2 regions of the Arthrobacter sp. Z4-13 genome follow, and region 2 is predicted to be linked to the other one. Evidence: riboswitches for the same ligand, from Rfam matches in the RefSeq annotation. Region 2 holds a riboswitch; the other holds the start of a gene.
The links. Region 2 has a riboswitch for S-adenosylmethionine ahead of M1E07_RS13210 (aminotransferase class V-fold PLP-dependent enzyme). Riboswitches for the same ligand answer to the same signal wherever they lie in the genome.
Positions count from the first base shown of each region.

Region 1: linked by a shared signal. The riboswitch ahead of metX (homoserine O-acetyltransferase MetX) and the one ahead of M1E07_RS13210 (aminotransferase class V-fold PLP-dependent enzyme) in region 2 are both predicted to bind S-adenosylmethionine.

Region 1 covers NZ_CP096459.1:1,245,424-1,249,830, forward strand. The annotation lists gene M1E07_RS07505 (VOC family protein) at 47-685, opposite strand; SAM riboswitch class IV at 851-966, shown strand; gene M1E07_RS07510 (bifunctional o-acetylhomoserine/o-acetylserine sulfhydrylase) at 1,010-2,335, shown strand; SAM riboswitch class IV at 2,425-2,540, shown strand; gene metX (homoserine O-acetyltransferase MetX) at 2,553-3,668, shown strand; gene M1E07_RS07520 (MFS transporter) at 3,850-4,407, shown strand, end outside.
Region 2 covers NZ_CP096459.1:2,480,848-2,485,254, forward strand. The annotation lists gene rsgA (ribosome small subunit-dependent GTPase A) at 1-619, shown strand, start outside; gene hisN (histidinol-phosphatase) at 668-1,480, shown strand; SAM riboswitch class IV at 1,640-1,753, shown strand; gene M1E07_RS13210 (aminotransferase class V-fold PLP-dependent enzyme) at 1,789-3,228, shown strand; gene M1E07_RS13215 (class I SAM-dependent methyltransferase) at 3,355-4,113, shown strand; gene M1E07_RS13220 (metal-dependent transcriptional regulator) at 4,145-4,407, shown strand, end outside.

The DNA of each region.
Region 1 (4,407 bases), 1.2 Mb from region 2:
AAGAGGCAAAGCCCTGGGCAGAGCCACCCGATCTACATGGGGAGAATCAGATCGTGACAGCTCCGTTGGAGGTCTCGAACGTCACCGAAAGGATCCCGGGGGTCCCGTGCGGTGCCACCCACTCCACGGCTACGTCTTCGAGCGGCTTCTCCACCGGCTCACCCAGCCATTCGGTGACGCGTGCAGCGGACCCGGCAATGGTCAGGCAGCTCATCTTGACGTTGCTGTCGTAGGCGTGGGACGGGTGCAGGGATGGGTCGCCCTCCCACTTGAGCATGTACGGAACCTGCGGGTCGGCAATCAGACCCAAGATGCCAATCTGCTTCCAGACCAGTTCCCGGCCATCAGGAAACTTGCGGTTCCCGTTGACCGAGGAGCGTCCGAGCCGCTCTTCGAAGGGGACCAGGTCGTCAACCTCGACGCACCAGCCCATCCAGCCGCCGCCGGCTGCAGACCGTGCACGCACTGCCTGCCCGAAGGGAGCCTTGTCAGAGGCGGGGTGGTCCAGCACCTCCACCACTTCGAGGTACTTGTGTCCCGCAAGCGGGATGATCATATTCCGGGTTCCGAACCGCGGGTGTACCCCGCCCTTCACTGCCTCAACGCCGAGGGCAGAGGAGATACGTTCGGTGGTGGCAGCCAGGCCATCGTGTTCACAGGCGTAAGAGACGTGATCCATGCGCATGGCAACATCTTGGCACTTTGTGATCGGGCTCTCAGCTAAGGCAAGCCTTACTAGGATTTCCGTGTCGAATCGGCATAAAAACCAGGGTCCGTGCAGGGCCGTCATGAGGACTATCTTCGTCATAATCCTGTCCAGCACCGCGTGCACGTTCCTACACTGAGCTCAGGTCATGAGTGCCAGCGCCAAGCCCCGGCTCGCTGGCCGGCAACCCTCCATCCGCGGTGGGGTGCCCCGGGTGAGGACCTGGCTGTCCGGCAACGGCCGGATGGCAAGCGCGGCCCGCAGTGCTCCCAGCATGCCGGGCCCATGTCAAAGGAGCCTTAGTTGTCCAACGGATGGTCTTTCGAAACCCGCCAGATCCACGCAGGTCAAGAGCCGGACGGCGCCACGGGCGCCCGTGCACTTCCCATTTACCAAACCACATCCTTTGTGTTCCCCAGCGCTGAAAGCGCCGCCAACCGCTTTGCCCTGGCCGAGCTGGCGCCCATCTACACCAGGATCGGCAACCCTACCCAGGAGGCGGTGGAGCAGCGGATCGCCAGCCTGGAGGGCGGTCTGGGAGCCCTGCTGCTCAGCTCCGGCCAGGCCGCTGAGACCTTCGCCGTCCTGAACATTGCCGAGGCAGGGGACCACATCGTGGCCAGCCCCAGCCTCTACGGCGGCACCTACAACCTCTTCGCCCACACGCTGAAGAAGTTCGGGATTTCCGTCACGTTTGTGGCGGACCCGGACAACCTGGAGCAGTGGCGCGCCGCAGTGCAGCCCAACACCAAGCTCTTCTTTGGCGAGGTGGTCTCCAATCCGCGGCAGGACGTCCTGGACATCGAAGGCGTGTCCCAGGTGGCGCACGACGCCGGCGTTCCCCTGATCGTTGACAACACCCTGTCCACCCCGTACCTGATCCGGCCGCTGGAATGGGGAGCGGACATTGTGGTGCATTCGGCCACCAAGTATCTGGGCGGCCATGGCTCCGCGATCGCCGGCGTGATCGTCGATTCGGGAAAGTTCGACTTTGGCAAGGATCCCGCAAAGTTCCCCGGCTTCAACACCCCGGACCCTACCTACAACGGCCTGGTGTACGCCCGCGACCTCGGTGCCGATGGAGCCCTGGGTGCCAACCTTTCCTACATCCTCAAGGCCCGGGTGCAGCTGCTGCGCGACCTTGGCTCGGCAGTATCGCCCTTCAACGCCTTCCTCATCGCCCAAGGACTGGAGACGCTGAGCCTGCGGGTGGAGCGGCACGTCGCCAACGCCCTGGAAGTGGCGCAGTGGCTGGAAGCGCGTGACGACGTCGAGTCCGTCGCCTATGCGGGGCTGCCCTCCAGCCCCTGGTACGAGCGGGGCCGCAAGTACGGGCCCAAGGGTACCGGCGCCATCGTGTCGTTCAACCTCGCCGGCGGCGCGGAGGCCGGCAAGCGTTTCGTGGACGCCCTGGAGCTGCACTCCCACGTCGCGAACATCGGCGACGTCCGTTCCCTGGTGATCCATCCGGCGTCGACCACCCACAGCCAGCTCTCGCCGGAGCAGCAGGAAGTTGCCGGCGTGACACCCGGACTGGTGCGGCTGTCGGTGGGCATCGAGCACATCGATGACATCCTCGCGGACCTTGAAGCGGGTTTCAGGGCGGCCAAGGGCGCCAGCGGCGCCTGATCCACGGGCACAAGCCGGTGGCAAGCCGGGATGTCACAACCGTTCACACTCTTGGCGGCAGGCAGGGGCTGTTTCGTACACTCGATGCAGGTCATGAGTGCCAGTGACAGCCCCGGCTTGCTGGCCGGCAACCCTCCTTCCGCGGTGGGGTGCCCCGGGTGAAGACCTGGCCTGCCGGTCAAACGACGGCGGGCAAGCGCGTAGAAGAGGTCTTGCCATGACGGTTACCGTCGCCCGTACAACCGTCCCCGAACACGGGATCGTCCGCTATGCCTCCATCGGAGGACTACATTTGGAGGCCGGCGGGTACCTGCCGGGCGTCACCTTGGCCTACGAAACCTGGGGCACGCTCAACGAGGACGGCAGCAACGCCGTCCTGATCGAGCACGCGCTCACGGGCAGCACGCACGTGACCCGGGGCGACACGGAGGAGCCCGGCTGGTGGGAACAACTCGCGGGGCCCGGCGCGCCGGTGGATACCACTCGTTTCTTCGTGGTCTCCATCAACATTGTGGGCGGCTGCTACGGGTCAACCGGGCCGTCGTCGACCGCTCCGGACGGAAAGCCTTGGGGCTCGCGTTTTCCGTTGGTAACCCTGCGGGACAGCACCATGGCCGAGGCCCGGCTGGCCGATCAGCTCGGGATCGGAAGCTGGTTCGCCGTGCTGGGCGGATCCATGGGCGGGGCCCGCGCGCTCGAATGGGCGGTCACGTTTCCGGAACGGGTGCAGCGCTGCGCCGTAATTTCCGTGGGAGCCGCGAGTACCGCAGAGCAAATTGCCTTCGCGCAGGCACAGACGCTCGCCATCCGGCAGGACGCCAACTTCAACGGCGGTGACTACTACGGCGGTCCATCGCCGGAGGAGGGTCTGGCCCTTGCCCGGCGTATCGCCCACATCACGTACCGCTCCCCGATGGAACTGGACGGACGCTTTGGCCGCGCGCCGCAGGCCCCCGAATCTCCGCTCCAGGGCGAACAGCTCGGAGCCCGCGGTCGCTACCAGGTGGAAAGCTACCTGGACCACCAAGGCACCAAGCTGGTCCACCGGTTCGATGCCAACAGCTATATCGCCATCACCGAGGCGCTCATGAGCCACGACATCTGCCGGGGACGCGGCTCCCTCGTTCAGACACTATCCAGTTCCAGTGCGCGCTTTTTTGTTGCCGCTGTTAACTCAGACCGGCTCTACTTTCCGTCTCAGTCGCGGGAGCTGGCCCTGGCTCTCCCCGGGGAGGTAGACGTCCACCTCATCGAAGCACCGATCGGGCACGATGGCTTCCTTACCGAGATCGGCCAGCTGGGAAACCAGCTGCGGGAGCACCTCTCGGAGTAAACACCACACCCACGTGCCACGCATTGTGCATAAACGCAGATGCGCTCTGCATGATTCGGCGTTGAGCTGCGCGTCCGGGCAGACCATACTCGTTGGGACCCGGCGGTTCGTGACCAAAAACACACGCACCCGCCATAGCCTGTCCCAGTGGTGTCGAAGACGACGCCGAAGGAGTTCACTAATGAGTACGGAACGCTCCGCCGCACAGCGGCCAGAGGAAACCGATGTCAAGGCCTCAGGCCTAAGGAAAGTCGTCACGGCCTCCATGGCCGGCACCGTCGTTGAGTGGTATGAGTTTTTCCTCTACGCCTCCGCCGCCACCCTGGTGTTCGGCAAGATGTTCTTCCCCAACTCAGGGACCGAACTGGATGGCATCATCGCCGCCTTCGTCACATACGCCGTAGGCTTCGTGGCCCGCCCGATCGGCGGCATAGTCTTTGGCCACTTCGGTGACAAGTTCGGCCGCAAGCAGTTGCTGCAGCTGAGCATCGTCCTGGTGGGCGTCTCCACCTTCCTCATGGGATGCCTGCCCACCTTCGCCCAGATCGGCTACTGGGCTCCGGCCCTCCTGGTATTCCTGCGCTTCGTCCAGGGCTTCGCCGTCGGCGGTGAATGGGGCGGCGCCGTGCTGCTCGTTGCCGAGCACAGCCCGAACAAGTCCCGCGGATTCTGGTCCAGCTGGCCCCAGTCCGCCGTTCCGATGGGTAACCTTTTGGCCACCGGCGTGCTGTTTACCCTG
Region 2 (4,407 bases):
CGTCAAGGATCCGGCGGACCTGCTGTCCAACTACACGCACCTCGACTTCCCGGTGATCATCAGCCGGACAGCCGACTCCAGTGCTTCGGGCATCGACGCCCGCTCGGACGACGGCCTGTCCGCCCGGCTCGACAGCAAGGCCGTGACAGAGCTTCGGAGTTACCTGGATGAAAAAGTGACCGTCATGCTGGGGCATTCAGGCGTAGGCAAGTCAACCATGGTGAATGCGCTCACCGGGGCGGAACGGGCCACCGGCGGGGTCAATGCGGTGACAGGGCGCGGGCGCCACACGTCGTCGTCAGCGCTGGCGTTGAGGCTCACGGATGCTCCTGTGGGCAGCTGGATTATCGACACCCCGGGCATCCGCTCCTTCGGCCTGGCCCACGTGGACCCGGACCGGATCCTGCGCTCCTTCCCCGATCTCTCTCCCGGCATCGAGGACTGCGAACGCGGCTGCAAGCACACCGCCACCGCAGTGAACTGCGGACTGGACGCCTGGGTGCGGGGCGGCCATGCCGGCGCCACCGGAGAAGCACGGCTGGCTTCGCTGCGGCGCCTGTTGGGCACCGACCCCCGCCTGGAGGCGCAGGAGACGAAGGAACTCGGCAGCGTCAACTGACGGTGCCGATCTCCCAGCAGATCAGCGCGCAGACGGTAGTTTGGAACCATGATCCAACCCGCTTCAAGCTACAACGATGACCTGCGCCTGGCCCACGTCCTGGCGGACTCCGTGGATGACCAGACCATGAGCCGGTTCAAGGCCCAGGACCTCCAGGTGGAGACCAAGCCTGACCTGACGCCGGTCACGGACGCGGACAAGGCCGCAGAAGAAGCCATCCGAGGCCAGTTGTCTCGTTCCCGTCCGCGTGACGCCGTGCTCGGGGAAGAGTTTGGCAGTACCGGCCACGGGTCCCGCCGCTGGATCATCGACCCCATCGACGGCACCAAGAACTTCGTCCGCGGCGTCCCCGTCTGGGCCACCCTGATCGCCCTGGTGGATGAAGGCGAGCCCGTGGTTGGAGTGGTGAGCGCACCTGCCCTGGGCAAGCGCTGGTGGGCGGCCAAGGGCATGGGCGCCTACATGGGCCGGTCGCTGGCTGCTGCCACCCGGCTTCGCGTCTCCAATGTCGCCAACTTGTCCGACGCTTCGCTGTCCTACTCCAGCCTGGGCGGATGGAAGGAACGCGGGAACCTGGACAACTTCCTGGGCCTCACCGAGGATGTGTGGCGGACCCGGGCGTACGGAGATTTCTGGTCCTACTGCATGGTGGCGGAAGGCACGGTGGACATCGCCTGCGAACCCGAACTCAACCTCTACGACATGGCGGCGCTCGTGCCGATCGTGGTCGAAGCCGGCGGCCGCTTTACCTCCCTGGAAGGGGAGGACGGGCCATTCGGCGGCAACGCGCTGGCCACAAATTCCATCCTGCACTCCGAGGTACTCCGCCGGTTGAACCCGGACCTGGACGATCTTCTCTAAGCACCGTTATCGAACAATCAGCGGCGGGCGCTTCCAAAAGGAGGCGCCCGCCGTCGTTTTCTTCGGCCAAAGCATCACTTTTCAGCGGACGCGTAACAAAGCGCTTAACATTCGGGCCGGCTTCAAACCTTCCTGCCCCATGTCCTACGCTCTTAATCAGGTCACGAGTGCCAGCGCGAAACCCCGGTTTGCTGGCCGGCAACCCTCCAACCGCGGTGGGGTGCCCCGGGTGACGACCAGGCCGGTCCGGAACGGATGCGGCAAGCGCGGATTCCCGGTACAGGGGGTCCTTTCGAAGTGAGGTCTCTGTGACTACTGCCACCGTCTCCCCCAATGCCGCCGCCCAGCCTGAAACGGTCCAGCCTGACGCCGCCGCCCCCTTTGATGCCCGCCGGGCCGCCGCCGGACGCCCGCTTTCGGCTGTCACCGGCGCTGAAATCCAGGCGCCCCTGATTTCCGGCGGCCACGTACGGTACGCCAACCTCGACTATGGCGCTTCCGCTCCCGCCCTCTCGGTGGTCTCGGCCTACCTCAACGAGATCCTGCCGTTTTACGCGAGCGTCCACCGGGGGGCCGGCTACGCTTCCCAGATCAGCACGTCCGTCTACGAAAATTCCCGCCACATCGTGAGGGAGTTCGTGGGCGGCCGTCCGGATGATTCGGTGATCTTCACCCGGAACACTACCGATTCCCTTAACCTGCTGGCCGGCTGCCTGCCCACCACAGACGGACGGCCCGACGGCGACGTGCTGTACCTGGACATCGAGCACCACGCGAACCTGCTGCCGTGGCAGGGCGTCCCCCACCGCAGCATCGTCGCCGCCGACACCATCGCCGGGACCATAGAGTCCATCCGCGCCGAATTGGAGCAGGGCGGCGTGAGCCTGCTGGCCGTCACCGGCGCCTCCAACGTCACTGGTGAGATCCTTCCCATCCGCGCCCTGGCCGCTCTCGCCCATGAACACGGCGCACGGATTGTGGTGGACGCAGCACAGCTGGCACCTCACCGCCCCATCAATATCGCCGCGGACGGCGTCGACTACCTCGCATTCTCCGGCCACAAGCTGTACGCACCGTTTGGCGCCGGCGTGCTGGTGGGCCGCACTGACTGGCTCGACGCCGGAACACCCCACCTCGCAGGCGGTGGTGCCGTCAAGGAAGCAAGGCTCGACGGCGTCAGCTGGGCCACCGGCCCGGCCCGCCACGAGGGCGGCTCCCCCAATGTCCTTGGTGCAGCCACCCTGGCACGCGCCACGCAGGTGATCGCCGGGCTGGACCAGGACCAGTGGCACGCCCACGAGTCCGCCATCCGTTCCTTCCTCGTGGAGGGCCTGCAGAGGATCGACGGCGTGACCGTCCACCAGATCTTCAAGGACACCAACCCGGACACGGACACGATCGGCGTGGTCAACTTCTCCGTTGAAGGCTACGACGCCGGGCTGGTGGCCGCCTATCTGTCTGCTGAGCACGGTGTTGGCCTGCGCGACGGGCGCTTCTGCGCGCATCCGCTGCTGAAGCGGCTGGGGCTTCCTTCCGGTTCCCTTCGGGCGAGCTTCGGGGTCGGTTCGCGCCTCGAGGATGCAGAACGGCTCCTTGCCGGTATCGAGTCCCTGCGCCACAACGGGCTGGGGTGGGACTACGTGGTGGATGCAGGGCGCTGGGTCCCCGCCAACGACACGCGGACCTACCCGCACTGGGCACCCAACACTCCGGGTACCGCCGGGGCTGCCCCCTGCATCGACGACTGAGCCCCTGCCGACTCCTCGTGTTCCGCGCGCTGGCTTTGGTGCCGATCTTGTCTGCTGATCTTGCCTAAGCGGCAGGTGCGGTAAATTCGAAGGATACCCAAGGGCATCAGACGAAGGAGGCCACACGTGGTACGGGGTGGCCCCAAACTTGATCACGGACGGCGCCGGGAGCTCGGACAGAGCTTCCAGGGCGGCGGGCGGCACTACCAGCGGGTCCGTCCTGGCTATCCGAAGGAATCAGCTCAATGGCTTGTTCCCCCGGGAGCCCGTGATGCCCTCGACGCCGGGGCCGGCACCGGCAAGTTCACCGAACTGCTGCTGGGCCTGGGCCTGTCCGTCACCGCCCTTGATCCCTCCGCTGACATGCTGGCACAGTTACAGGCGCACTACCCGGGCACCACGGCAATCCACGCCACCGCCGAGGCGACCGGCCTGCCCACGGCGGCCTTCGACGTCGTCAGCGTTGCCCAGGCCTGGCACTGGTGCGACGCCTTGGCGGCAAGCACGGAACTGGCACGCGTCCTGCGTCCGAACGGGACGCTGGGCCTGATCTGGAACCAGCTGGACACATCCGTGCCCTGGGTCCACCGGCTCTCCCGAATCATGCATGCCGGGGACGTATACAAGCCGGACTCCCGGCCGCTCGTGGGGCCGGAGTTCAAGGGGCTCGAGGGCCACGTCACCCACTGGCAGGACCAAGTCACCACCACCGATTTGGTGGAGCTCACCAAGTCGCGGAGCTATTACCTGCGGGCCGGCGAAACCACGCGTGCCAAGGTGCTGGCCAACCTCGACTGGTACCTCCACGACCACCTGGGCCACAGTGTGGACGAAGAGCTCGAACTGCCCTACCTGACACTCACGTGGCGGGCCTTCAAAGCATGACCGCGAACGGGCAACGGGTAGGCTTGGAGCTGTGAAGACCAGCGCGCCCTCCTCCTCCATTGAGGATTACGTCAAGGTCATCTACTCGTTCACGGAATGGCAGGACAAGCCCATCACGTCCTCCCAGCTGGCCCAGCGCCTCGGCGTCGCCAATTCATCGGTCTCCGAGATGGTCCGCAAGCTGAAGGACCAGGGCCTCGTTGACCATAAGCCCTACAGCGCCATCACGCTCACGGACGCCGGGGTCCGGCTGGCCCTTTCCATGGTGCGGCGCCACCGCCTGATTGAGACCTA